2 regions of the Propionispora hippei DSM 15287 genome follow, and region 2 is predicted to be linked to the other one. Evidence: riboswitches for the same ligand, from Rfam matches in the RefSeq annotation. Region 2 holds a riboswitch; the other holds the start of a gene.
The links. Region 2 has a riboswitch for cyclic di-GMP ahead of F3H20_RS17130 (hypothetical protein). Riboswitches for the same ligand answer to the same signal wherever they lie in the genome.
Positions count from the first base shown of each region.

Region 1 (11,525 bases), on a different contig from region 2:
GCAATGATAACAGGAAGGAGACGGTATTTGAACCGTGCTAAACAAGAGTGGCTTAAATACTCTGTGGAATAAATCAATCCCGCCAACACTGACCGTTCCCACCGTATCACCGTGGTAAGCCTGTTGCAAGGAAATAAATTTTTGTTTTTTCATTTTTCCTTTATGCTGCCAATATTGAAATGCCATTTTTAGCGCCACTTCCACTGCCGTGGAACCATCATCCGAATAAAACACCTTGTTCAACCCGCAAGGCGTCACTTCGACTAGTTGTTCTGCCAATTCAACGGCAGGAATGTTGGACAACCCTAACATGGTCGTATGGGCAACTTTCCCCAACTGTTCAATGATGGCCTGATCAATCTTGCTGTGTTGATGTCCATGAATATTTACCCATAGCGAGGACACTCCGTCATAAAACTCCTTGCCTTCCGTATCAATCAATTTTATCCCCTTCGCCGCCGCAATCACCTTTTGCGGTCTGGCCGCCCAGTCCTGCATTTGCGTGAACGGATGCCAAACAAACGTTTTATCCTTACGCTCCGTGTCCATCATGCTCATCTCCTCCTCCAAAACCAAGAATCCTGTCAATAGCCAGATGCTGTTCCGCCAAATCACCTAATTGGCGCATAACTTGTTCACCAGCCACAAGGCCGGCTACTGTGGGGAACGTTCCTAATACCGGCACTTTGCCTAAACGCTCAATATACTCCAAATTGCTGCGTTCTTTTACGCTAATTTGCTCCTGATTCCAATGATTGACGATGATTCCCCTTACCTGGATTCCATGCCTTTGGGCATAATCAACAGTAAGCACCGTATGATTGATCGTGCCTAAATTAGGCCGGGTAATCACAAGCACCGGCAGGGCAAGGTCACGTACCATATCGGCTACCAAATAATCTTCCCAAATAGGGGCCAAGATTCCACCCACCCCTTCGATGATAGTAAATTCTTTTTTGCGCAGCATACTCTTACAGGCTTTAACTAACTGTTTAGGTTCAATGACCGTGCCTGATTCAACTGCTGCTACCGCCGGCGTCAAGGCAGGAACTAAACAAACCGGGTTTACCTCCTGCCTGCTTGCTTCGGAAAAAGCGGCTGCTTCCATTAAAAAACTGGCATCTTCCGAACGCAAAATCCCGTCTTCCCCATATACCGCACCGGAGGCTACGGGCTTCATTACTCCGGTGTTTATACCACGTAGTCGTAAAGCCGCCGCTATCGCTCCGCTAATATAGGTTTTACCGATATCCGTATCGGTGGCTGTGATAAATATTCCTCTACCCATACTTTCCCCTCACTTATTCATTTTTCTGTAAGCTGCCTTGATGCTCTCGACAGCCTTGGATAATTGGTTCCTCTCATGGACGGCACTTACTGTTAATCGCAACCGGCTTGTGCCATCCGGAACACTGGGAGGACGGATGGCCGTTACAATAATGCCACTGCGCTTTAGCTTATTCATGAGCCAAACCGCTTTTTCTGCTTCGCCGAGCATAATAGGAATAATGGGTGTCGTACCGGTATCAAGGGGAACACCGGCTTCCCGCAGACCTTCTCTTACATACCTGGCATTAGCAAACAGTCGTTCAACCAATTGAGGCTCAGCAACAAGCCGGCGTAGCGCAGCCAAAGCTCCGCCCATCGCAGCAGGTGCCGGGGCTGTTGAAAAAATAAAACTGCGGGCCGTATTTTTTATATACTCAATCAGCAAGCTCGATCCGGCTACAAAACCGCCTTCTGCGCCCAAAGCCTTGCTAAGTGTACCAATTTGGATATGAACCTGCCCTGTAAGGCCGAAATAGGAAGCACTTCCTTTTCCTCCGGCTCCAAGAACTCCAGTTGCATGCGCATCATCAACCATAACTATAGCTCCACAGCTTTGGGCCAAATCCACAATATGATTTAGTGGCGAAATATCTCCATCCATACTAAATACACCGTCGGTTATGATAAACCGGTTACCTGTACAGGGGGTATCCTTCAATAACCGGTACAGATCTTCCATATCCTTATGACGGTATATAACAGTTTTTGCCCGTGATAACCGGCAACCGTCAATAATACTTGCATGATTTAGCTGATCGCTAAAAATTACATCTTCCGGACCGGCCAAACTACTAATAACTCCTATATTAGCCATATAGCCGGTATTAAACAGCAGTGATGCTTGAGTTTCTTTAAAAATAGCCAGTTCCTTTTCCAACTGCTCCAAAAGAGGGTAGGTGCCCGTCGTAAGTCTTGCTCCTCCCGCACCGGTTCCATACAATTTAGCAGCCTGCATAGCGGCCTGCTAAACTACCGGATCATGGGTCATGCCTAAATAATCATTAGAAGCGAAAAGACAAAATGTGCTTTCAGCATTTTCTACCTGAGTGGAGCTAATGGCGTGATAACTTACTGCACGCCGGTACAAATTGCGGGATTTTATTATTTCAAGTTTTTCTTGCAGCCAATCCACTAAGGGCCCTCCTTAACCGGCACCTCGATAAGTACTGGTGTATTTTCCAAAAATGTAATAAGCGAGTTTATATCCGTGCCGGCTTTCACAAAAAACACGCGCCCTCCTATCTCGCTGCCTGCCGGCTTTAGCTGGGTAAACCGGATATATTGACCGGATGTCGCCACATAGCCGGCCGTATATTCCGGATCGTCAGACCAGCATAATTCCGCAACCATTCCCAATGCGGCCATAACCTTAGATGCTAAAACAACCGCTTCCCGAATGTGAATATTACAGTAGCCTTGCTGCTGCAACCATTTTTTATAAGCCGCTTCATTTTCCACATCCATACGCGAAACCCGAACCCCTCGCAAGAATAGTGGATCAAGACGTTTGCCGGTTTGCGCATCCACCAGCATCGCCCCTCTCAGACTAACAGACAAATCTGTCAAATACCCGATGCCCGCCTTAGCGGCTTCCGGCAAAACGCCAGAGGCAATGAGGGTCTCGTAAGCCCTTTTCCGTCCCTCATCCGGGTTTTCAGTGTAAACTGACCGGATTGGTAAACATTTGGTCCGTTGAACTGAATGCAAGGAAACGGCCTCGACTGTTAAATTAATAAAATCAGCACTCCCCCGACTATGTTCCAGCGCACGGACAAGCATATTCGTCGCCGTTTCTGTTAGAGAATCCCGTTAAATTAGCTTCTCCGCTCCGGAAATATGCTTGCCCCCCTGCTCATGCGAACCGCCTTCGGCAGCTCGCATTCTAACGCTGTACAACATACATGATCGCCTTCTTTCCGCTCTCCGTTATCCGTTTTAATAATATAGTCAATGGCCAGACAGTTATGGCTGTATATATTATGCCAGGCACTGCCGCCAGCACAAAAGGTATTGCCATATTTCCCAGAATTCCCCCCACAACTAGTCTAGACGTGATCGTTGCAATCGGCCCAGCTAGTACAACTGTCAACCACCAGTTCCCCCCTAACACAAAAATGGCACCGACAACACACCTGAAAATAAGCGCTATGCCTACATTCCATACTGTCTGCGTTCCAAGCATCAACCCTGCCATGCTTGACAACAAACCGGCCGTGATATATTTAGCAAAACCAAATACAGCACAAATAGCAACTGCCAGTGGAGCCGACAATTGAAACTCTGTCCCCGGCAATAATCCGGGAAGTTTAAAAGCACCGGCAACAGATAAAAATGCGGCCAATAGGGCAACCTCTGTCATCCAGCGGACATTCTCTCTCACCTTTTATTCCTCCTTACTTTTTAGGAGTCTATTATTTCCGGCAATTCCGTTGCCTCTGCCCTGGTAATGACTTCCCTTACTTTCATCCCAAAATGTAATACTACATTATATTTCAGCTATCATTTCCGGCCTCCACAACAGTATAATCCTATTGTTAACCAAAATAAACCAACTAGGTTAACAATAGGATTATACTACTTACTAAAAGACATGTAAATTAAAAGCCAGGAAAATTTCACCTTGTATTTCTTAAGCCCTTCCATTCATCCCCTTTATTTGATCAACAAAAATCAACAGAAGTACTTTCCCCCATAGCCACAACTTAACAATAATGGTAAAATAGTATTGGCAAAATCAAAAAGCATAATGTGCATGACTTCAACGCACGATATTTTTATGTATATTATTATATAGTAGAGAGGGATATTGATGACTATTAAAGCATTAAGTCCGCTTGACGGACGTTATGGAGCCATTGCAAAACCATTAGGTGATTTTTTCTCGGAGTGGGCATTACTAAAATACCGGACCCATGTAGAAATTGAATGGCTTATCGCGATGGCGGCCCAGCCCGAATTTCCGGAAGTCCGCCCGCTAACTGCCGGCGAAGTGCATTTCTTGCGCAATATCGTTACTGATTTTGATGAGAACGCTGCCGGGCGAATCAAAGAAATTGAAAGAACGACCAATCATGATGTAAAGGCGGTTGAATATTTCATACGGGAAACTCTGTCGGAAAGCTCACTGTCCGATGTAATCGAGTTCATTCATTTTTCCTGTACATCGGAAGATATCAACAACCTGTCCTACGCTTTAATGCTAAAACATGGTATCCAGGATGTCTGGCTGCCGGCAGCCGAAAAATTGGTCGCCGCCGTAACAGAGAAGGCGGAGGAGTTAAAGGATGTGGCTATGCTCGCCCATACCCACGGGCAACCGGCCTCTCCTACCACGTTAGGTAAAGAACTGGCTGTATTTATCTATCGCTGGAACCGCCAGTTAAAGCAAATCCGCGCGCTGGAATATCTGGGGAAATTCAATGGAGCCGTTGGCAACTTTAATGCACATGCGATTGCTTACCCGGAAGCAGACTGGGAAACTGTGTCCAGAACCTTCGTCGAAGGTCTGGGATTAATTTACAATCCACTGACCACACAAATCGAATCCCATGATTATGTCGCCGAATGTTTTCATGCGATTAACCGTTTTAATAACATCGTTCTCGACTTTAACCGCGATATGTGGCTTTACATTTCACTCGGGTATTTCAAACAAAAAACCGTCAAAGGCGAGGTTGGTTCTTCCACCATGCCGCACAAAGTCAATCCTATTGATTTTGAAAATTCAGAAGCCAATTTGGGCTTAAGTAATGCGTTATTAGATCACCTTGCCAATAAATTACCAATTTCCCGTTTACAAAGAGATCTAAGCGACTCCTCGGCACAACGAAATATAGGAGCAGCTATCGGTTATTCTCATTTGGCCTTGGTGTATGCCGCCAAGGGTTTCGCCAAAACTTCGGTTAATGCCGATGCAATTAACGCCCATCTCGCCAATGCCTGGGAAGTAATCTCCGAAGCGGTACAAACGGTTATGCGCAAGCACGGCCATACAAACCCTTATGATAAATTAAAGGAAATAACTCGCGGCAAAACTATTGGTGAAGCGGAAATTAAAGAATTTATCACCAGCATTGACCTGCCGGCAGAGGCCAAAGCCCGTCTATTGGCCCTAACACCTTGCTCCTACATCGGCATAGCTGCCAGCCTCGTTAAGCACAGTAAGTCTTAACACAATAATCAATAATCCAAAAGGCACGGACTCTCTTCTACTTTGAAGAGAGTCCGTGCCTTTTTTATAGCTTAAACAACGCTGCCTGCTTATCCCGTAAAACAGTCATCTTCCTCGGAATGATACGGTCCCCGGCCTCTACTTGCCCCAGCAGCAACGGAGAATGGGTTTGATGGTAAACTGAATTTTTACAGGCCCCATCATCCACCGCATAGCAATAGCTACAGCCGTGCCGGCAGCTATTATACGCGCCAATATCCACGCTTTCAAGGCAACGGCAACCACTTCTTTGATTGTTATCCCTCTTGGGCTTCAATTTATACCCGGTTACTGTCTCAATAATTCCCTGGTCGATACAAGCGGCCCCGCTTATATTATATCGCTGCCGATCCAGGTCCTCCACACAAACCTGCAAAATAAGCCGGTTCTCTCTGGCAATATCGGCAAACCCTCGTGCAATCGTCTGCCTCGCTTCATCCTCCAGCTCAACAATCGCTGCCCCTTCCTGTCTGCTCTTTTGCTTGCCATACACATCAACATAACTAAAAACGCAGCGCTCCGTATAGTTTCGCAAAGACTGGCACAAGACAGAAAAACATTCCAGATGTTTGTTTACAGAAAAGGGTCCCGTGACAATCACCGGATCGTAACGCCAGACTACTCTCTCTTTGCCAATGGTATCACTTAAACGTTTAAAGCCTTCGATAATTTCATGTTTGACAGGTACGTGACGTTCCAGTTTTGCATCGTAAGGCGTAATCGTAAACTGAAAATAATACGCAAACCCCATAGCATCAATAACAGGCAATTTCGTAAGCAACGGCAAAGCATTCTTGGTCCAGAAAACAATACAGCCAACCATTTCCGGCTTCAGTGAAATGTGGGATATCTGACGGAAATTCATCGGATTGCGCACATAGACAAAACCTTCACGCAAGCGATTGACAAACCAATCCGAGTAAAAAGCCGGGATGTCTGTCCGTCGGCTGGCACTGATAATCATTGTTATCCTCACTTTCCTGCTAGTGCCTTCGCTGTATCCTATACAAACACTGCCGAGATTCAGCCAAGTTTTAAAATCTTCAACAGCTGGAGAGCTGTAGCCAACGCAGTCCGCGTCTCATAACAATCAAGCGATGTATTTAGAATTTGTTCAATCCGCTGCTTTCTGAGCTGAATAGTCTTATGATGCAAATATAGCTGTGTACCAATCTCCTTGAAACTTAGACCTGATAAAATCTTTTCCAGTGTCTCCAATAAATTAGGGTGCGGCAGTAATGGGCCGATCATTTGATGCACATAATCAACAGCTCCGTCAGTAACGGCAAAAGGAGCAAGTACCTGATAAATCCCGCAATTTTCATAATGATAAATATGTCTTTCCGGCCAAACCTGTTTACCAATCCGTACCGAAGTCTTCGCATTGTTTAACCGGTTAGCTAAGCCTGACCAACCTTCTACATAGTTTCCAATCCCCGCTGTAACATGAATATTCCGGACATAGGCACCGATATAAGCTACATAACTTTCCGCCAGTTCGGTTTCCCGTTCTTTATGGTTGGGACATGAAGCAAAATCACTAAGGACTACAATACCAATGTCTGTCTCCCAGGCAATCGTATTATTCTTCTTATTTAATATATCGATCAAGAAATCTACGAGCTGCTGCTTATGGTAATGATGATCGGCTGTATCAGACACTCCCGGTATAGTATCTACTTCGAAAAACAATAAAGAAAAATCTTTGGGAATATGAAGCTTGTTTTTTTCACTATACTCCTGCAGCTCCAGATCATTTATATCATTCCGGACAGCCAGTTTATTAAAAAACTCACTTCTCTTTTTTCTTTCATACGCCTGATATAGCAGACTCTCATTTCTTTTTCTTTCACTAATATTACGGGTAACACCAATATAGCCAATATGGGCACCCGCCTGATCCCGGGCAATGCTTATGGAAGATTCAAGCCAGATCACTTTCCGGTCTTTTCGCAGTTGTTCCTCTTCCACAATGAACGGTACTTTACTGCTGTGCCATTGAATGTTGTCAGTCGTGATCTTCTGAAAAGCATTCCACAAAAAGGTAAGTGTCGTTTGCTCCGAATTTTCCCCCTCTAGTTCAACTGCTGCAAACCCTAACAATTTCTCAACCGAGGGACTTATATATCGGATAATGCCGCCGGTATCCAACAGCCAGATTACGTCCCCCGTATTTTCAGCAATAAATTTATATTTTCGTTCACTTTCCCGAATGATTTCCTGTTGTTTTTCAAGCTCTGCAATATAGCGTCGCTCATTTTCTGCCGCATCTTTTAAACCAAGCACCATGCTATTAAACGCAATGGAAAAGTCTCCCATAAAATCAACCCGTTGGCTATAATCACCGGAAGCAACCATCCCTGTTTGCCAAGTCAAATGGCGCAGATTGGACTGCAGGGCCTTTAACGCACCCGGCCAATATCCGCGTAAGTTTATTGTAGAAGACAAATCACCTTTAGCAAGTGTATCAGTAAAGGATCTAAGCAAGAGAAGCTCGTTTTTCAGCTTGACAAACTCCGGATGTTTTCCCGCGCAGGCAGAATCACCGTTTGTCACGTCTTTTCCCTTTATCACCTGATATAACTCTCTCAGTATTTCATTGATTTCTTCTTCCATTTCTTTACGCACGTGGATATCCCTCTCTAAAACCAAAGATTCACTTCACGGATATTTCAGCAGTGAACCGGCAAGTCCTGTCACCTGTACACCAACAGTCAATCTCCTTAACACTATACTGCTTGCCGGTAAACCCTTCCAGAAGCCCGGCAATAAAACCTTCATCATAAACGCATACTTCATAATCCAATTCCGGCAATCCGGAACAATCCAAGTCCTCGGAAATGCTCATTACATATTTTCCGTTTTCATGATCAGCCGATTCAACCCGTAGAATTCCGATTTTCTTATCCGCCAGGGCTGTTTGTATTGCCTGAATAAAACTGTTGAAATCTTTTACATCCCTAATAACGTTCTGGTAGAATTGTTTTCCCGCCAGCAACCCTGACTCATAGAACAAGGTATCGACCATTTCCGTTCCGTAATGTTTCTCAAGCACATCGCGAAAACAAAACTGCATAAGTCTGTATACATCAGTGCTAACCATCGGCCCCAGGTTCGGCCTGCCGGCAGCAAGATCGCCAAGCAATTCCCATTGAAATTCATATTTTCGCTTCATAACAAGACTCCTCTTTTTGTTTGACTACCATGCAAGCACGCTCGGATTAGCTGCGCTTGAAAGCTAACTTCAACACTTAACACCTCAAATAAATTGTTTATTACTAAAAAAAAATCGCCAAAACCTATTTGCGGCTTGGCAATCATTTATACCGTCCTTTGGTATAGTTAGATCCATAGCTTTGCGTCCTTGTCTTTCGACAAGTTTGCCAAAAAATCCTTCGTTTTTTTACAAATTCTACATAAATTTTACATTTCTAGACTGACTATCACTTTTCCTTCTGTCCTTGGCAAAAAAACATATTTTTCGGCCATAATCTATTTTTTATTTTAAGCACGGCTCACAGTATACAATCTCCATCGGGATTCCTCTGCTATCTCCTACCGGCCGTTGAGGAATAGTAGAAAAACCATACTGCATACCAAGCCGGCCAATAACCGACAATACCATGGCATCTATAAAATCATCCAGTAATTGTTTGGGATAACGGTTTTCGATTTCAGTCATGGCCTGTCCGGCTTGTATAAAATACTCTGAAAGCAACTGTGTTCTCTCTTTAAGTCCCTCTGGGAAGGTTTTCTTGCTCACCAGCGGTTTATTACCGTTTAATATAGCAAAACCGAACTCTGGATGCGATTCCCGCAGTCGGCCGATGTATTGAGGCTGCTCCAGTAAAAATTGATCCACCTCGCGAATCTTTGGCGTAAACCCCAGTGACTGTTCGGACAGACTTTTTTGAAGAACCTGCAAATTGCAAGCCTTGGCGCTCTGCTTGTCCCTGGCGTAAACGGCCTGACGGCAGGGAGTATTAAACACACTGGATGCCTTTCCCGGCAGCCTACTCCTTAATTTCTGATCCGGTCTAGCCGCATTCTGCTGACTGGTTTCCGGTAACCCAATCGGGATGTCGATAAGCAGACATTCGGCAGCGTCATGCTCTGCCATCAGTTGGGTAATATCCGGATAATCGGCAAAACCATACCGGCCGGACAGGTCGTGCCAAAACACTGCCCAGCCCCGATATTTTCCCACTCGTTTGCAACTGTCAATACCTACCCAGCAGGTACCGCCCATTCTTGCTTCCATTTCTGTATTTCCTTCCATAAAAAATATCATTGTTAATACAATGATATACAGGACCGCTTATGATTTGCAAGGAATAACAGTAGCACAATAGCCGATATTGGGTATAGGAAAATAAGGAGATCCTTCCTTTTCTTTATACGCAACTCTTATATAGGGTATCAATGTTTTATCTTTACAGTACGCTGAACCGAAGGATGTACGTCCGGTCATTCGAGAATTGAATTTTTCCTCAATAATCGCGATTCCCCTGTTCACCAGCGTATTGTCAAGCCATCTACCAACCAACCCGGTAATATCTGTTTCAACGACGATATCACTTGCAAACACATTAAAGGTTCGTCTTAGCGTTGGGCATACCTCAAAAGGGCAACTATACAAATAGGATGTTAACGAACAAAATTCCTGCAGCAGTGGATAAATGGCAAACTGCCTTGTTTCCTGTAACTTATCGGTTTTAAACAAGACCAACCTAGCAGCCAATAAAGAAATATTGTCTGGAATCATATCCATATTAAAAAAGAGGTAACTATAATACACATATCTTCCCTGGCTCCCGATAAAAATTTTGTTTCTTTTTATATTTTTCAAAGGAGTTTTACTTGATAAAGTAAGACTTTTACTGGCTGGAATATTGACAACTGCCATACCAACAGCCCCTTCTTCAATGCATCGGCGAACCTGCAGCAGTAATCCCATAATCGAACAACATGTTTCTATGTAGAGAGTTTGAGGATATCCTCAACTCTCCCCAACCTATGGAGTATTCAGAAAAGCTATCCCCACATGCAAGTTAGCGACATTATAAGTTTCACCATCAATTGACATATCGAAAGTGACTGAAGCCTGGGCCGCCAGTGTGGCAACCGCTTGTGTCCAGACATATTCTGTGTCGGCCCCTACATAGATGGCAGTAACGATAAAATTGGCCAATGCTGCACCACCGCTGGCGTTATTGTTGGTAATTGTTATTTCTACAAGTGACCCTTCATTGCTGCTGCTAATTGAATATGCGGCAGGCGAATTAATCAGAGACGGCATATTTTTTCCTCCTTTTTTCTAACTATATTACATAATATGTATCACTTGCCAAGAAGGAAACATAACTGACCGCTTATTTCCAAGAAAGAGAATGACTCACTGCAATTATCCTGCGTTCGCTTGCGCCTATTCTAGATATTGTTTAATGCCTCAGGCATCGCCAGCCTCGTTATTGGTCTTAGTCACATAGGTCGTATGCGCTTTTTATATAAATGTAAATATCTATACCACTAGTACATTTTATTATTTATTTACTCAAAAAACCTATAAAAAGGGCAGAAAACTCCGTTTCATCACCATAGCCGCCTTTAGCTGGCAAAAAAAACAGGCTTCTAGGGATTCTCGCTGTATGAACTATCCCTAAAGGTCTGTAGCTTCTCCTGTTATCTTATAACAAACAAAAAACCCATCCCGTTTATAGGAATGAGTTTATGTACTGATAACTTACCGGTTATTTACCGGTATCAACCGTTGCAAAACCGCGTGACGGGTTGGCACAATCTTCCGGGGCAATTTTCGTCTTATCCGTACGGGCAAATCCCATACCAGCCGTACTGCAATTGGTCGGCCCGCAACCGCAGCTAGCACCCGTTTCCTTCTTACCGGTATCAGTAAGACCGAACCCTCTTTCCGGTAACCCGCAGCTTTCCGGGGCAATAGCCGTATCTTGAGTGCGAGCAAAACCCT
Region 1 covers NZ_FQZD01000045.1:3,804-15,328, forward strand. Annotated here, with positions in the region: gene bioA (adenosylmethionine--8-amino-7-oxononanoate transaminase) at 1-552, opposite strand, end outside; gene bioD (dethiobiotin synthase) at 533-1,288, opposite strand; gene F3H20_RS17365 (aminotransferase class I/II-fold pyridoxal phosphate-dependent enzyme) at 1,298-2,284, opposite strand; gene F3H20_RS20220 (hypothetical protein) at 2,294-2,461, opposite strand; partial or broken gene F3H20_RS17370 (6-carboxyhexanoate--CoA ligase) at 2,461-3,123, opposite strand; gene F3H20_RS17375 (hypothetical protein) at 3,212-3,709, opposite strand; gene purB (adenylosuccinate lyase) at 4,139-5,500, shown strand; gene F3H20_RS17385 (DUF1848 domain-containing protein) at 5,565-6,503, opposite strand; gene F3H20_RS17390 (PAS domain S-box protein) at 6,563-8,167, opposite strand; gene F3H20_RS17395 (V4R domain-containing protein) at 8,196-8,714, opposite strand; cyclic di-GMP riboswitch class I at 8,841-8,934, opposite strand; gene F3H20_RS17400 (DUF429 domain-containing protein) at 9,039-9,800, opposite strand; gene F3H20_RS17405 (DNRLRE domain-containing protein) at 9,858-10,445, opposite strand; gene F3H20_RS17410 (hypothetical protein) at 10,554-10,838, opposite strand; gene F3H20_RS17415 (hypothetical protein) at 11,290-11,525, opposite strand, start outside.
Region 1: linked by a shared signal. The riboswitch ahead of F3H20_RS17395 (V4R domain-containing protein) and the one ahead of F3H20_RS17130 (hypothetical protein) in region 2 are both predicted to bind cyclic di-GMP.

Region 2 (11,525 bases):
TTCCGAAAAGCCTAAGTGTGTCCGAGATTAGAGAGATTGTAGCTCGCTTTGCGGCGGCGGCGCGGCGGGCGGTGGAGGCCGGGTTTGATGCCATCGAGATTCATGGCGCCCATGGCTATTTGATCAATCAGTTTATGTCGCCCCTGGTCAATCAACGTACCGACGAGTATGGCGGCAGCAGCGCCAACCGCGGTCGGCTGCTGGGGGAAGTGCTGGAAGCGGTCAAAGCTGTCACGCCAGCCGATATACCGGTCTGGGTGAGGGTATCAGCCGAGGAATATGAGCAGCAGGGCAACGGACCGGAAACGGTGGCGGAAATTATTAACCAAGTAAAAGCCAAAGGGCTGGATGCCGTTCATGTAAGCTCCGGCGGGGTAACCTCCTTCCGGGTGAAAGCCTATCCGGGCTATCAGGTGGATATGGCCCGGCGGATCAAGGCGCAGACCAGCCTGCCGGTGATTGGCGGCGGACTCGTTACCGGGGCGCGGGAAGCCGAGCATATATTGAGAGCCGATGTGGATCTGGTGTTTTTGGGGCGGGAACTGCTGCGCAATCCTTACTGGCCGCTGCAGGCAGCCGGCGTATTGGGTGAGGAGATTGCCTGGCCTGAGCCGTATCTGCGGGGGAGATAAGTGATGCGTCTTGACTTATGTAGCTGGTTCTGCTAAGTTAAAGATTGTATTGTTAAATGACATAGTGCTTTAACAGGAGAATTGTTAAAATAAAGGGTGAAGTTATGCTGCATGCATTTTCCCGGACCGAGCTTTTAATCGGAACGGAAGCGTTAGAAAAATTATCTCGGGCGAAGGTGGCCGTTTTCGGCATTGGCGGTGTAGGAACCTTTGTGGTGGAAGGGTTGGTCCGTTCGGGGGTAGGCAGGTTTGTACTGGTTGACGACGATTGTATTTGTTTGACTAATATTAACCGTCAGCTTCACGCCACCCGGAAAACGGTGGGCAAGCCGAAGGTAGAGGTCATGCGTGAGCGCATTCTGGAGATCAATCCTCAGGCCGAGGTTACCGTGTTCCAGCAGTTTTATCTGCCGGACAATGCCGAACAATTGATCCAGGATGATTATGACTATATTGTTGATGCTATTGACACGGTAACGGCTAAACTGGATCTGGTAGTCCGTGCCTATGCCCGGCAAATACCTATTATCAGTTGCATGGGAGCCGGCAATAAGCTGGACCCGACCCGGCTGGAAGTAACCGATATTTTCCGTACTTCCGTCTGCCCACTGGCCAAGGTAATGCGTCAGGAGCTTAGAAAAAGGGGTATTCCGTCGTTAAAAGTGGTGTATTCCAAAGAGGAACCGTTAAAGCCCCGCGAATCGGAAGGGGGAAGCTGCAGCACCGACTGCATTTGCCCGTCCGGTACGACCAGAAAATGTACGACCAGGAACCAGATCCCCGGCAGTATTGCCTTCGTTCCTTCAGTCGCTGGTCTGATTATCGCCGGTGAAGTCATCAAAGATATCATTTTTGACCGGGTGGCGGCTAGAAAATAAGGAGTTTTCTATGGATACAGGCGTTAGATTGCTTTACTTTGCCGCTGATCTGCTGCTGCCGTTAGTGGCCGGTTATCTTTGCTGCCGGCGTGGCTGGTTAAGCGAGCGTGTGATTGATCGGATTGTTTCATTTAATATTGTGGTGGTCAGTACCTTGCTGGCGGCGCTCAGCTTTTGGGGACTGACGCTGGATGCCGGTCTGGTCTGGCTACCGGTGCTGGGGGTCGGGGTCAGCCTGATCCCCGGTCTTCTTGCTTATTACCGGTCAGGCCGTAAGTACGGCAGTGAACTGGATCAGGGCAGCTACCTGCTGGCGGCGGCCTTGTCCAATATGGGCACGGTCGGCGGGCTGTGCGTCTTTTTTATGTACGGGGAGACCGGGTTTGCTTATACCCAGTTGATGACTATGTTCTTTAATGTGGTGGTATTCGCTGTCTGTTTTCCCCTGGCGCAATACTATTATCTAAAAGGGCAGTCAGCGGCTAAACCGGTTATTTGCTGGTCGGCCGTCTTATTCAGCCGAAACCAGTTGCCGGTTGTCGGCCTGCTGGCGGGGATGGGCTTGACGCTTGGCGGCCTGTCCAAACCGGTAGCGGTCAGTGAGTTTTTTAGTGTCCTGATCCACTTCGGAGCCTGGACAGCGCTGCTGCCGGTCGGATTTTCCATTAATTTCGGTGAAATGAAAAAGTATTACGTGGATATTCTCGATTTGATTCCTATTAAATTTGTGGTGACGCCGCTGGTCATTTACTGGCTGGCCCAGGTCACGATCGGCGACACGGTGGCCGATCATACGGCGCTGGTGCTGGCCAGCACGCCGCCGGCTATTAATTCAGTCCTTACCGCCAAGATTCACAATCTGAATGTGGATATTGCCATGGCCTCTTTCGTGGTTTTGACCGTGCTGTTTTTGGGAGTCGTCTATCCGGTGCTGTTTTTCTGGATCATGTATTGACAGGGTGTGAGTTTAGGGAAAAAGTCAGCCAATGGCGGACTTACACAGAAAATTAAGAAAAATAACACATAAAGTTTGCATTTGGGGTAGTAATTTGTATAGAAAATTGATATAATATTAACGAAGCAACGGAGCACAAAAGGGGGGTTAACCAGTGTTTTGGCGGACGCTGGTTAATTAGGGCGAAGCTCCGTTGCGCGGTTAACTTGTAAAAAGCGTACAACCCTTAACCGGTTGGCGTTTTCCGTCATCTGACGATGACCATAGATAAACCATTTCTTTTACCAATCAAGAAGTAAGCCTTGGCGGCAGCCAAGGCTTATTTTGATTTTCCGGCGGCAACTGACTGCGACAGGGTTCAGGTAGAATTGCACACCGCTCTGTTACTGGCGATCGGGGGATGGTACAATATAAATATAACTGTAAGAAAAGTGACGCTAGAGAACCGCCGGCTAAGCAGCCTGTTGGCAGGACAAGATGGCGGCAGAAGGAGGCTGAAACAATGTTGATAGATACCCATATGCACACCCGTTATTCCACCGATTCGGAAATGACCCTGGCGGAGGCGATAGCACGCTCGCAGGAGCTAGGTATCGGTATTACGATTACCGATCATATGGATTTGAATTATCCCAATCCGGGGGAGTTTGTGTTTGACCTGGGAGAGTATTGCAGCGAGTATGGACCTTACCGGAGTGATAAGCTGCTGCTGGGCGTAGAGTTCGGCCTGCGTATGGATTGTTTGGAAGCGACGCGGGAGCTGGCGAAGAGCTATCCGCTGGACTATATGATCGGCTCGATTCATGTGATTAATGACATTGATTTATATTGGGAATCCTTTTATCGCGGTCATAGCAAGCAGGAGGTCTATTCTCTTTATTTTGCCACCATGCTGGAATGTGTCAAAGCTCACGATTTTATTCACAGCCTGGCCCATATCGATTACATTTCCCGCTATGCCCGGTTTGCCGATACCCATGTCTACTATGACGAATGTAAGGAAGTCATTGATCCGGTGCTGGCCGTGCTGGCTGAGCGCGGGCAGGCGCTGGAGATCAATACCAAGCGGGTGCTGACACCGGAGTATATGGCGCTGTTGCTGCCGGTTTACCGGCGGTTTGCCGAGCTGGGCGGCCGGCATGTGACCATTGGCTCCGATGCCCACCGGGCCAGTGAAATTGGCCGGGATATGAAGACCGCTTTTGACTTTGCCGATTCCTGCGGCTTAAGGCCGGTTTATTTCAAAACGGGAAAACCTGAATATTTGGCGCGTGATTAGGGCTTGGTTACCGGATTCATTTATCGGGTATGATACATATCACATGGCTGGTTGATGCAGATCACATTTTTTAGATAAAGAAGCTGGTATGATAAGAGCAGATACAGGAGGATGATACTATGTTGCCAACAGGTGCGAACCTACAGAAAATATGGAACGGAAAGAAAACCTATGCTGTTACGCCGCATATTCCCGGCGGCTTTGTAAAAGCCGATGCTTTACGCAAATATGCCGATGTAGCGGAAAAATACGGTGCCACTCTGAAATTGACCTCGGCGCAGCGTATCATGATTACCGGGTTAAAGGCCGAGGAGGCGGAGCAGGTTTGGGCCGAGCTGGAAATGCAGCCGGCAATCGGCTTTGCCAATTGCGTGCGCAGTATAAAAATATGTCCGGGCATCGCTTTTTGCAAGCGGGGCAAGCAGGACAGCATCAAGCTGGGTCTTGAACTGGATAAACGGTATCACAAGAAGGAAATGCCCTCCCGCATGAAAATGGGAGTGGCCGGCTGTCCCAACTCCTGTGCCGAAGTGCATGTAAAGGACGTCGGATTGCTGGCAACTGATGCAGGCTGGAATGTATATGTGGGCGGCAGTGCCGGCTCGCATCCCCGTCTGGCCGATCTGCTGATTGAGGACCTGACGGCGGAGGAAGCGCTGCACATAGTGGACATTATTGTACGGTATTATCAAAAGAATGCCGATATTGAACGGGTCGGACAATTTATTGACCGGATTGGCTTAAAAAAATTCAAGGCCGATGTGCTGGCCGAATTCTACAAGGGCGTCAGCGAAACCACCGAACCGCTGGTCAGCCAGTCGGCTGCCGGGGAAAAAATCATTCCTGTGGCGGGCGGCCTGACCGAAGGAACGCTGGTGCTGGGTGACAAGATCACCGCCGACAGCGTGATCAGTGACATTATCCGGGTATATCCGCAAACGGTACCTGTCTTCCGCTCGTTTGGCATGGGCTGTCTGGGCTGTCCGTCCTCGACGGGGGAAGCGGTCCAGAAGGCGGCGGAAATACATGGGATCAAGGTGGATGAAATTCTGGCGGCACTGAACAAGGTTATATAGGCTTTTTTTACTACATTTCTTATCTTATGGCAGGAGGAATACAGATGAGTGCATTTTTAGGACATATTCACTATTGGCTATACAATAAGATCCGCTTGGTGATCAAACGGGAAGAACTGGTCTTTGCCAAAGCCCAGGAATGCTGCGGCGATACGGCGGAAGAACTGCGGGACCAGGTGTGGCAGACCTACGGGCAGCCACTGCCTGATGCCGATCTGGGTGATTTGATTGAGCACGGTAATATCCATGGCTGGCTGCAGCGGCAGATCAACCTGGCCGAGTCGAGAGAAGCGGCTTTGATTAAGGAATTGCTTGAGATTTGCGGCGGTGACGCCGAAGCGGCGATTTTCCGGGCTTTTGCCGAACATGGCGAGGGCTGCGGCCGTCATGCCGCCGAACAAAATAAATATGAAACCGACCGGGCTGACGGCATCTATCAGGCGCTGAATGATTACCTGCTGAACGGCATGCCCTGTGATCAGGCCGATGTCATGGTGGCTAACAGCGCTGATCAGGTCATCTGGAAGAGCGGCACCTGCCTGCAGGAACCCAACTGGAAACGGGTTGGTATCAGTGCTAAACCCATGAAAAAGTTATATCAGGAGTGGACACAAAATTTCGTCCGGGCAATCAATCCGGCCATGGAATACAGCCAGACTGCCGACACCGCTCAGGGCGAAGCCGTTAACCGGCACGAGATTAAACGGGTTTGATAAGCGATCTGAAGTCTAGGATATCGCTGAAGCGGAAAAACAGCCACCAGGCTGTTTTTTTGTATGATTATTTGGCAGTCTGCTGGACGTGCACAAAATAATTCCGATGATTCCTTCCAAGACACGGATAAAACGAGTATAATAAAACATAGAAAGAGTAGATAATTGGCAAAGAAAAAGTCTTTTTGTCGAATTATCGGCAGTAGGACTGAAGCGCTACCTTTTTTAGTTATTTTAGACAGTGTCCCAAAGCAAGAAGTTATGAATTGATCATATAGATAACCTTTTAGCAAACCTTCTTAAAGGAAGGGACGCAAAGCCATGGGTCTAAGGATGTAAATCTATGATAGCCAGGTTGCATAAAGCACCGGCTATTTTTTATTTTTTATCAGCCGCGAGGGAAGCTTGTTCCCCATATGGATAAGGAGATGGAGACATTGGCTGTAGGAAAATGTTCTTGTGGCAGCAAGCAGTATGAAGAGGTTGATATAACGCCGGCGGGAGCTCAGAAGAAGCGATCCTTTACCCGTTGCAAGCGCTGCGGCTTAGTTGTGGCGGGACAGGGAAACTGGCCGGAGGAAGAAGAGACGGGGCTGGTAAGCCATTGGGTAAGAGTCTTGCGGGAAAGTATGGGCTCCATCCTGCGGGCATAATCGCCCGAATTTGGGCAAGGGGACGGTTCGGGCGATTCTCATGAGCCGTTGCCGGAATCAGCGATTATGGCAGCCTTGCAACCGTCAGGCAGGGCCTTAGCTTAGCAGGAAAACGGCAGCAAACAGGGAACTATTACTAGTGGCCAATAAGCTGGGTCATTTCGTTAATTTAATAATACACCCAAACAAACGGATACTTCGTCTGCCTGTTTATGCCGGACTTTCCCGGTCTGGCTGAGGTGGGGTTTAGGAAAACCAAAGGAGATGGATAGCTTGGATATGCCTGCGATAATACAGGATGCGTTCAGCAGCGGCTTCTCGCTGCCGTCGGCGGCCAGCGCGGTGCCGGACATGACGCAGACAGTTGCTACAATAAAGGAAGTATGGGATGCCCAAACTTTTTCCGACATGGTCAACGGACAGGTCCATGTGCCTGATGATGTAATCAATCAGGCGCTGGCATCGATGCTGGAGCCCGGCGGACCGGTTACAGAAATGAAGGTTACGTCGCTAAAAAATCACCAGCTTAGAATTGAAGCGAAGACGGTCAAGGAAGGGCGGGTCGTGCTGGTCTGCACGGTGGAGCAATTAGTACATAATCAGGATCAATCGCTGCTAACACTGAAGGTAACTGATAAAAAGCTGCCGGACAAGCCCTTCGTGTCGTGGATTTTTTCACGGGTCAGTCTGGCCATGGTGAGCAAGGTTGTGGGACACCTGGATCCCTCCTACGGGTTAGATGTCAATATTCATGGGAATACTGTCACCATTGATTTTCGCCAGGCGCTGTACAATTCGCGGCTGGGCAATTTGGAGCTGTTCGGTTACCGGCCGGTGGATTATCTCACCGTGTATTCGCTTACGCCGCAGGACGGCTTTTCTGATATCAGCACTAACCTAGCGTTGCCGGAGCAGATAAAAACAATGATTAAAAATGTTTGGTTGTAGGGTGTGCTTTTAAATGAACGGAAGGAGCTAGGGCACAAAAAGCGCTGCCAGGGTTGCTTCGGATAGTGTTAAAACCACACCTTAAGACGGGAGGACAATCTGGTATGAAAAAAGTATTAACCATCGCCGGCTCGGATAGCAGCGGCGGCGCCGGCATCCAGGCTGACTTAAAAGCCTTTTCCGCCCAGGGCGTGTTCGGTATGAGTGTTATTACCGCCGTAACGGCGCAAAATACGCAGGGCGTACTGGCGGTGCAGGACATTGAGCCGGAAATCATCGCCAAGCAGATCGAAGCGATTTTTGAAGATATTGAGGTGGATGCCGTTAAAATAGGCATGGTTTCCCGGCCTGTGACCATCCATACCATTGCCGCCAAGCTGCGCCAGTACCAGGCGGTTAATGTGGTACTCGATCCGGTCATGGTGTCCAAAAGCGGCTATCATTTGCTGCAACCGGAAGCCCAAGCGGCCTTGGTGCAGGAATTGCTGCCTCTGGCGGCACTGGTTACACCCAACATTCCCGAGGCGGAAGTGATTGCCGGGATGAGCATTCATAATCTGACGGATATGGAAGAAGCCGCCCGGCGGATACACCGGCTGGGGGCGGCCTGCGTTCTGGTGAAGGGCGGGCATTTGCCGGATGACGCCACCGATATTCTGTATGACGGCAGCCGTTTTGAATATTTGGCGGCCAAACGGATTGCCACCAAGAATACTCATGGCACCGGTTGTACCTTGTCTTCAGCGATTGCAGCCAATATGGGCAAGGGCTGCGCGGTGACCGAAGCGGTGAAACGGGCCAAGGAGTATATTACTATTGCGATCGAACATTCGCTGGCTATTGGCAAAGGGGTAGGGCCAACCCATCATTTTTACGAGTTATATCGGAAGGCGGGGCTGGAATGAAAGACATTGACTATTCTTTGTATCTGGTGACTGACCGCCGGCTGGTCGGCGGGAAGGATTTTTACCAAAGCCTGGGAGAGGCCCTGGCCGGTGGGGTAACGTTGCTGCAGCTTAGGGAAAAGGAAGCCTCGTCGGCCGAATTCTATCGGATTGCGCTTAAGGTCAAGGAAATTTGCGGCCGTTACGACGTGCCGCTCATTATCAATGACCGGCTTGATATTGCCCTGGCCGTTGATGCCGACGGACTGCACATTGGGCAGCAGGATTTACCGCTGTCTGTGGCCAGAGGGCTGCTTGGCCGGGACAAGCTCATTGGCGTGTCGGCGACTACGCTGGCTGAGGCGCAACTGGCCGAAGCAGATGGCGCCGATTATCTGGGGATCGGGGCCATGTACCCGACAGGCACCAAATCGGATGCCCGGGCGGTGAGTCTGTCAGAACTGACCGCTATCCGGAAAAATGTAGCCATTCCGGTTGTAGCGATCGGCGGGATCGGAACGGCCAATGTGACGGAAGTCATGGGGACCGGCATTGCCGGCGTTTCGGTTGTTTCAGCCATATTGGCCCAGGACGATGTCCGTGCGGCAGCGCAGCACCTGCGTCAATTGATCATAACGGCATAATAACAAAACGGCTGTTACGCTATTCTTAGCGTAACAGCCGTTTTAGTTCTACTGGGGCAATGCCCAAAGAACAGCAAGCTATTTCCCCTATATGCAGGCTGTGTGAATAAAAGCATTTTGCGACAGCCTTCTTTGGGACTACAGTTTGTTGACAAAGCGCTGAATTAAGGGATACTCATACAACTGTCCGTCAACTGCCCGGACTGCGGCGATAACCGAGGTGACAAGCAGCAGCAGCCAGAAAATGGCCAGGACGGGCACCAGTAGAAAACCGATCAGCAAAGTGCATAATAAGCCGGTAATTGCTGAAAATACCAGAATAACCAAGTGAGCAACCAGAGCTTGTTTGGCATGTTCGTAAACAAAGTAATCCTCTCGTTTAAGCAGAAAGATCACCAGGGGAGCGACGATAAAACCCAGGCCGCCAAGCAGGTAGGCCAGATGGGCTAATACAGCCAGCAGTTTTTGTTCGCCGGTAATGTCGTTCATCGGAAAATACCTCCTAATTAGTTCCTATTTGAAAGAGTAACCAAGAATGGCGCAAAAAGCGCTCTCAGGGAACGCTGCGGATCGTTTAAAAACATGCTCTGGGCAGAACTGTTTACTATATAGTATGGCAAATTAGCCGCCGGTTGTATAGTAGTCTGTACGAAAAAGGCAATGCCGTGAGAACCCAGCGGCGGCGCGGCGACAAGGACTGCATATTTAATGAGTCTGCTGCATAAATAATTATTTTCATTTTTGCTTAATTTATTATTGCACTTTCACCTGATTATGATAAAATCATATCGTTGCGTTTTAGCGCGTCGTACAATACGAAAGGTAGGAGAGGATAATGGAAAAAACATTCAAATTGTCCCAGACGGCAGTGGAAAGGCTGGCGGAGAATTATGGGACGCCGCTTTTAATTTTGTCGTCAGAGCAGATTAAGCGAAATTACAATATGCTGGCAGAATATCTGCCGGGAGTGCATCTTTATTATGCAGTTAAATCAAATCCTAATGAGACTATTGTCCGGACACTGGCAGAGCTAGGCTCCTGCTTCGATGTGGCTTCAGATGGCGAGATGCAGGCGCTGACCGCCATGGGTATTGAACCGCATCGCATGGTTTATGCGAATCCTGTTAAGACGGCAGGCGGACTGGCCACGGCCAGATGTACCGGTATAAATAAATTTACCTTTGACAGTGAAAGTGAAATTGGCAAGATGGCCAAGGCTGTGCCGGGCGGTTCGGTACTGCTCCGGGTACGGGTGGACAACCCCAAGGCGTTGGTCGATCTGAATAAAAAATTTGGCGCCCATCCTGACGATGCCCTGCGGTTGCTGCGGCTAGCCCGTGAGCAGGGACTGGATGTGGCCGGGCTGTGCTTCCATGTCGGCAGCCAGTCGGTCAGCTCTGAAGCGTATTACGATGCGCTTAGAATTTGCCGCCGCTTATTTGATCAGGCGGCAGTCGAGGGCTTTAACCTGCGGGTTTTGGATATCGGCGGCGGGTTCCCCATCCCGGCCCTTAACGAAACAATTGATATTCCCGGCATTCTTACCGAAATCAACGCCGGAGTTCAAAAATATTTCCCCCATACCGAAATTTGGGCTGAACCGGGTCGTTTTATCTGCGGCACGGCAATGAATCTTATCACCCGGGTCATTGGCACCCAGGAACGTAACCATCAGCAATGGTACTTCCTGGATGATGGCCTGTATGGCACTTTCTCGGCCGTGATTTTCGATCACTGGGAGTTTGAACTGGAAACCTTTAAAAAGGGTGAACTCATTCCGGCCACTTTTGCCGGTCCGAGCTGTGATTCACTGGATATCATGTTCCGGGACAAGCTGACGCAGCGTCTGGAACTGGACGACCTCATCCTGGTGCCCAACTGTGGTTCCTATACTTCGGCTTCGGCTACTGTATTCAACGGTTTCGCCAAGACGCCGATCATTGTCTGGGAAGAAGTGCAGCATTTGTTTGATGCTTCTGAACAACTGGCGGCAGCCGTTTAACCGGTTGCCAGTCTAAAGCAAAGACGCGACGGTCTCTCCTGAGGGAGAAGCTGTCGCGTCTTTTTATGGCTTTTTTCTGGTGGAGGAAGCTGCTGCTTCGTCGAGCAAAGCCGCTGTGACCTGCTCCAGCACTGCCTGCCAGCCGCCGGTTTGGGACTGCCGGAAGAGGCGGGCTGACGGATACCAGGGACTGTCCTGCCGTGTTAACAGCCAACGCCAGTCGGGATCAAGGGGGAGTAAAATCCAGACCGGTTTGCCCAAGGCGCCGGCCAGGTGGGCTACGGCAGAATCAACGGTGATGACCAGATCAAGGTGACTGATCAAGCCGGCCGTTTCGGTAAAATCATTTAATTCTGCCGAGACATTAAGAATAGCCGAATCGCCGTCGGTCAGATCCGCTGCCCGGTCGTCCGCCTGCAGGCTGATCCAGTGAATTTGTGGGTGCCGTTCCGGTAAAGTCCGGAAGACCGAAAACGGGATGGAACGGTTATGGTCGTTGTCATGTCTGGGATTGCCGGCCCAGACAATGCCGATTCTGGGACGGCCGGGCATCAGGTCAGCAAGGCGCTTGCGCCATTTGGTTACTTGTGTGACCGGTGGTTTGAGATAGGGGATGGCGGTAGGAATACTTGCTTCTTCCGTGCCGAACCGATAGGGCAGGCTGTGGAGCGAGCAGGCAATATCGTACTCTTCCAGCGGAACCTGTCCCTCCGCATAGACCGGACAGTCCAGGGAGTGGGCGAGCAGCCGCAGCAGGGGCTTTTGAACCACCACCCCGACAGCGGTTGCCAGGCTGGTGAACAGTGTGGCATAGCGGATAAAATGCAGAGTGTCGCCAAAGCCTTGCTCGAAGAATAAAAG
Region 2 covers NZ_FQZD01000043.1:13,270-24,794, forward strand. Annotated here, with positions in the region: gene namA (NADPH dehydrogenase NamA) at 1-632, shown strand, start outside; gene F3H20_RS17105 (tRNA threonylcarbamoyladenosine dehydratase) at 737-1,510, shown strand; gene F3H20_RS17110 (AEC family transporter) at 1,521-2,465, shown strand; gene F3H20_RS17115 (histidinol phosphate phosphatase) at 2,968-3,744, shown strand; gene F3H20_RS17120 (DUF1858 domain-containing protein) at 3,864-4,820, shown strand; gene F3H20_RS17125 (hypothetical protein) at 4,865-5,533, shown strand; cyclic di-GMP riboswitch class I at 5,812-5,896, shown strand; gene F3H20_RS17130 (hypothetical protein) at 5,950-6,186, shown strand; gene F3H20_RS17135 (hypothetical protein) at 6,466-7,134, shown strand; gene thiD (bifunctional hydroxymethylpyrimidine kinase/phosphomethylpyrimidine kinase) at 7,239-8,039, shown strand; gene thiE (thiamine phosphate synthase) at 8,036-8,662, shown strand; gene F3H20_RS17150 (DUF4870 domain-containing protein) at 8,801-9,151, opposite strand; gene F3H20_RS17155 (type III PLP-dependent enzyme) at 9,498-10,664, shown strand; gene F3H20_RS17160 (tetratricopeptide repeat protein) at 10,728-11,525, opposite strand, start outside.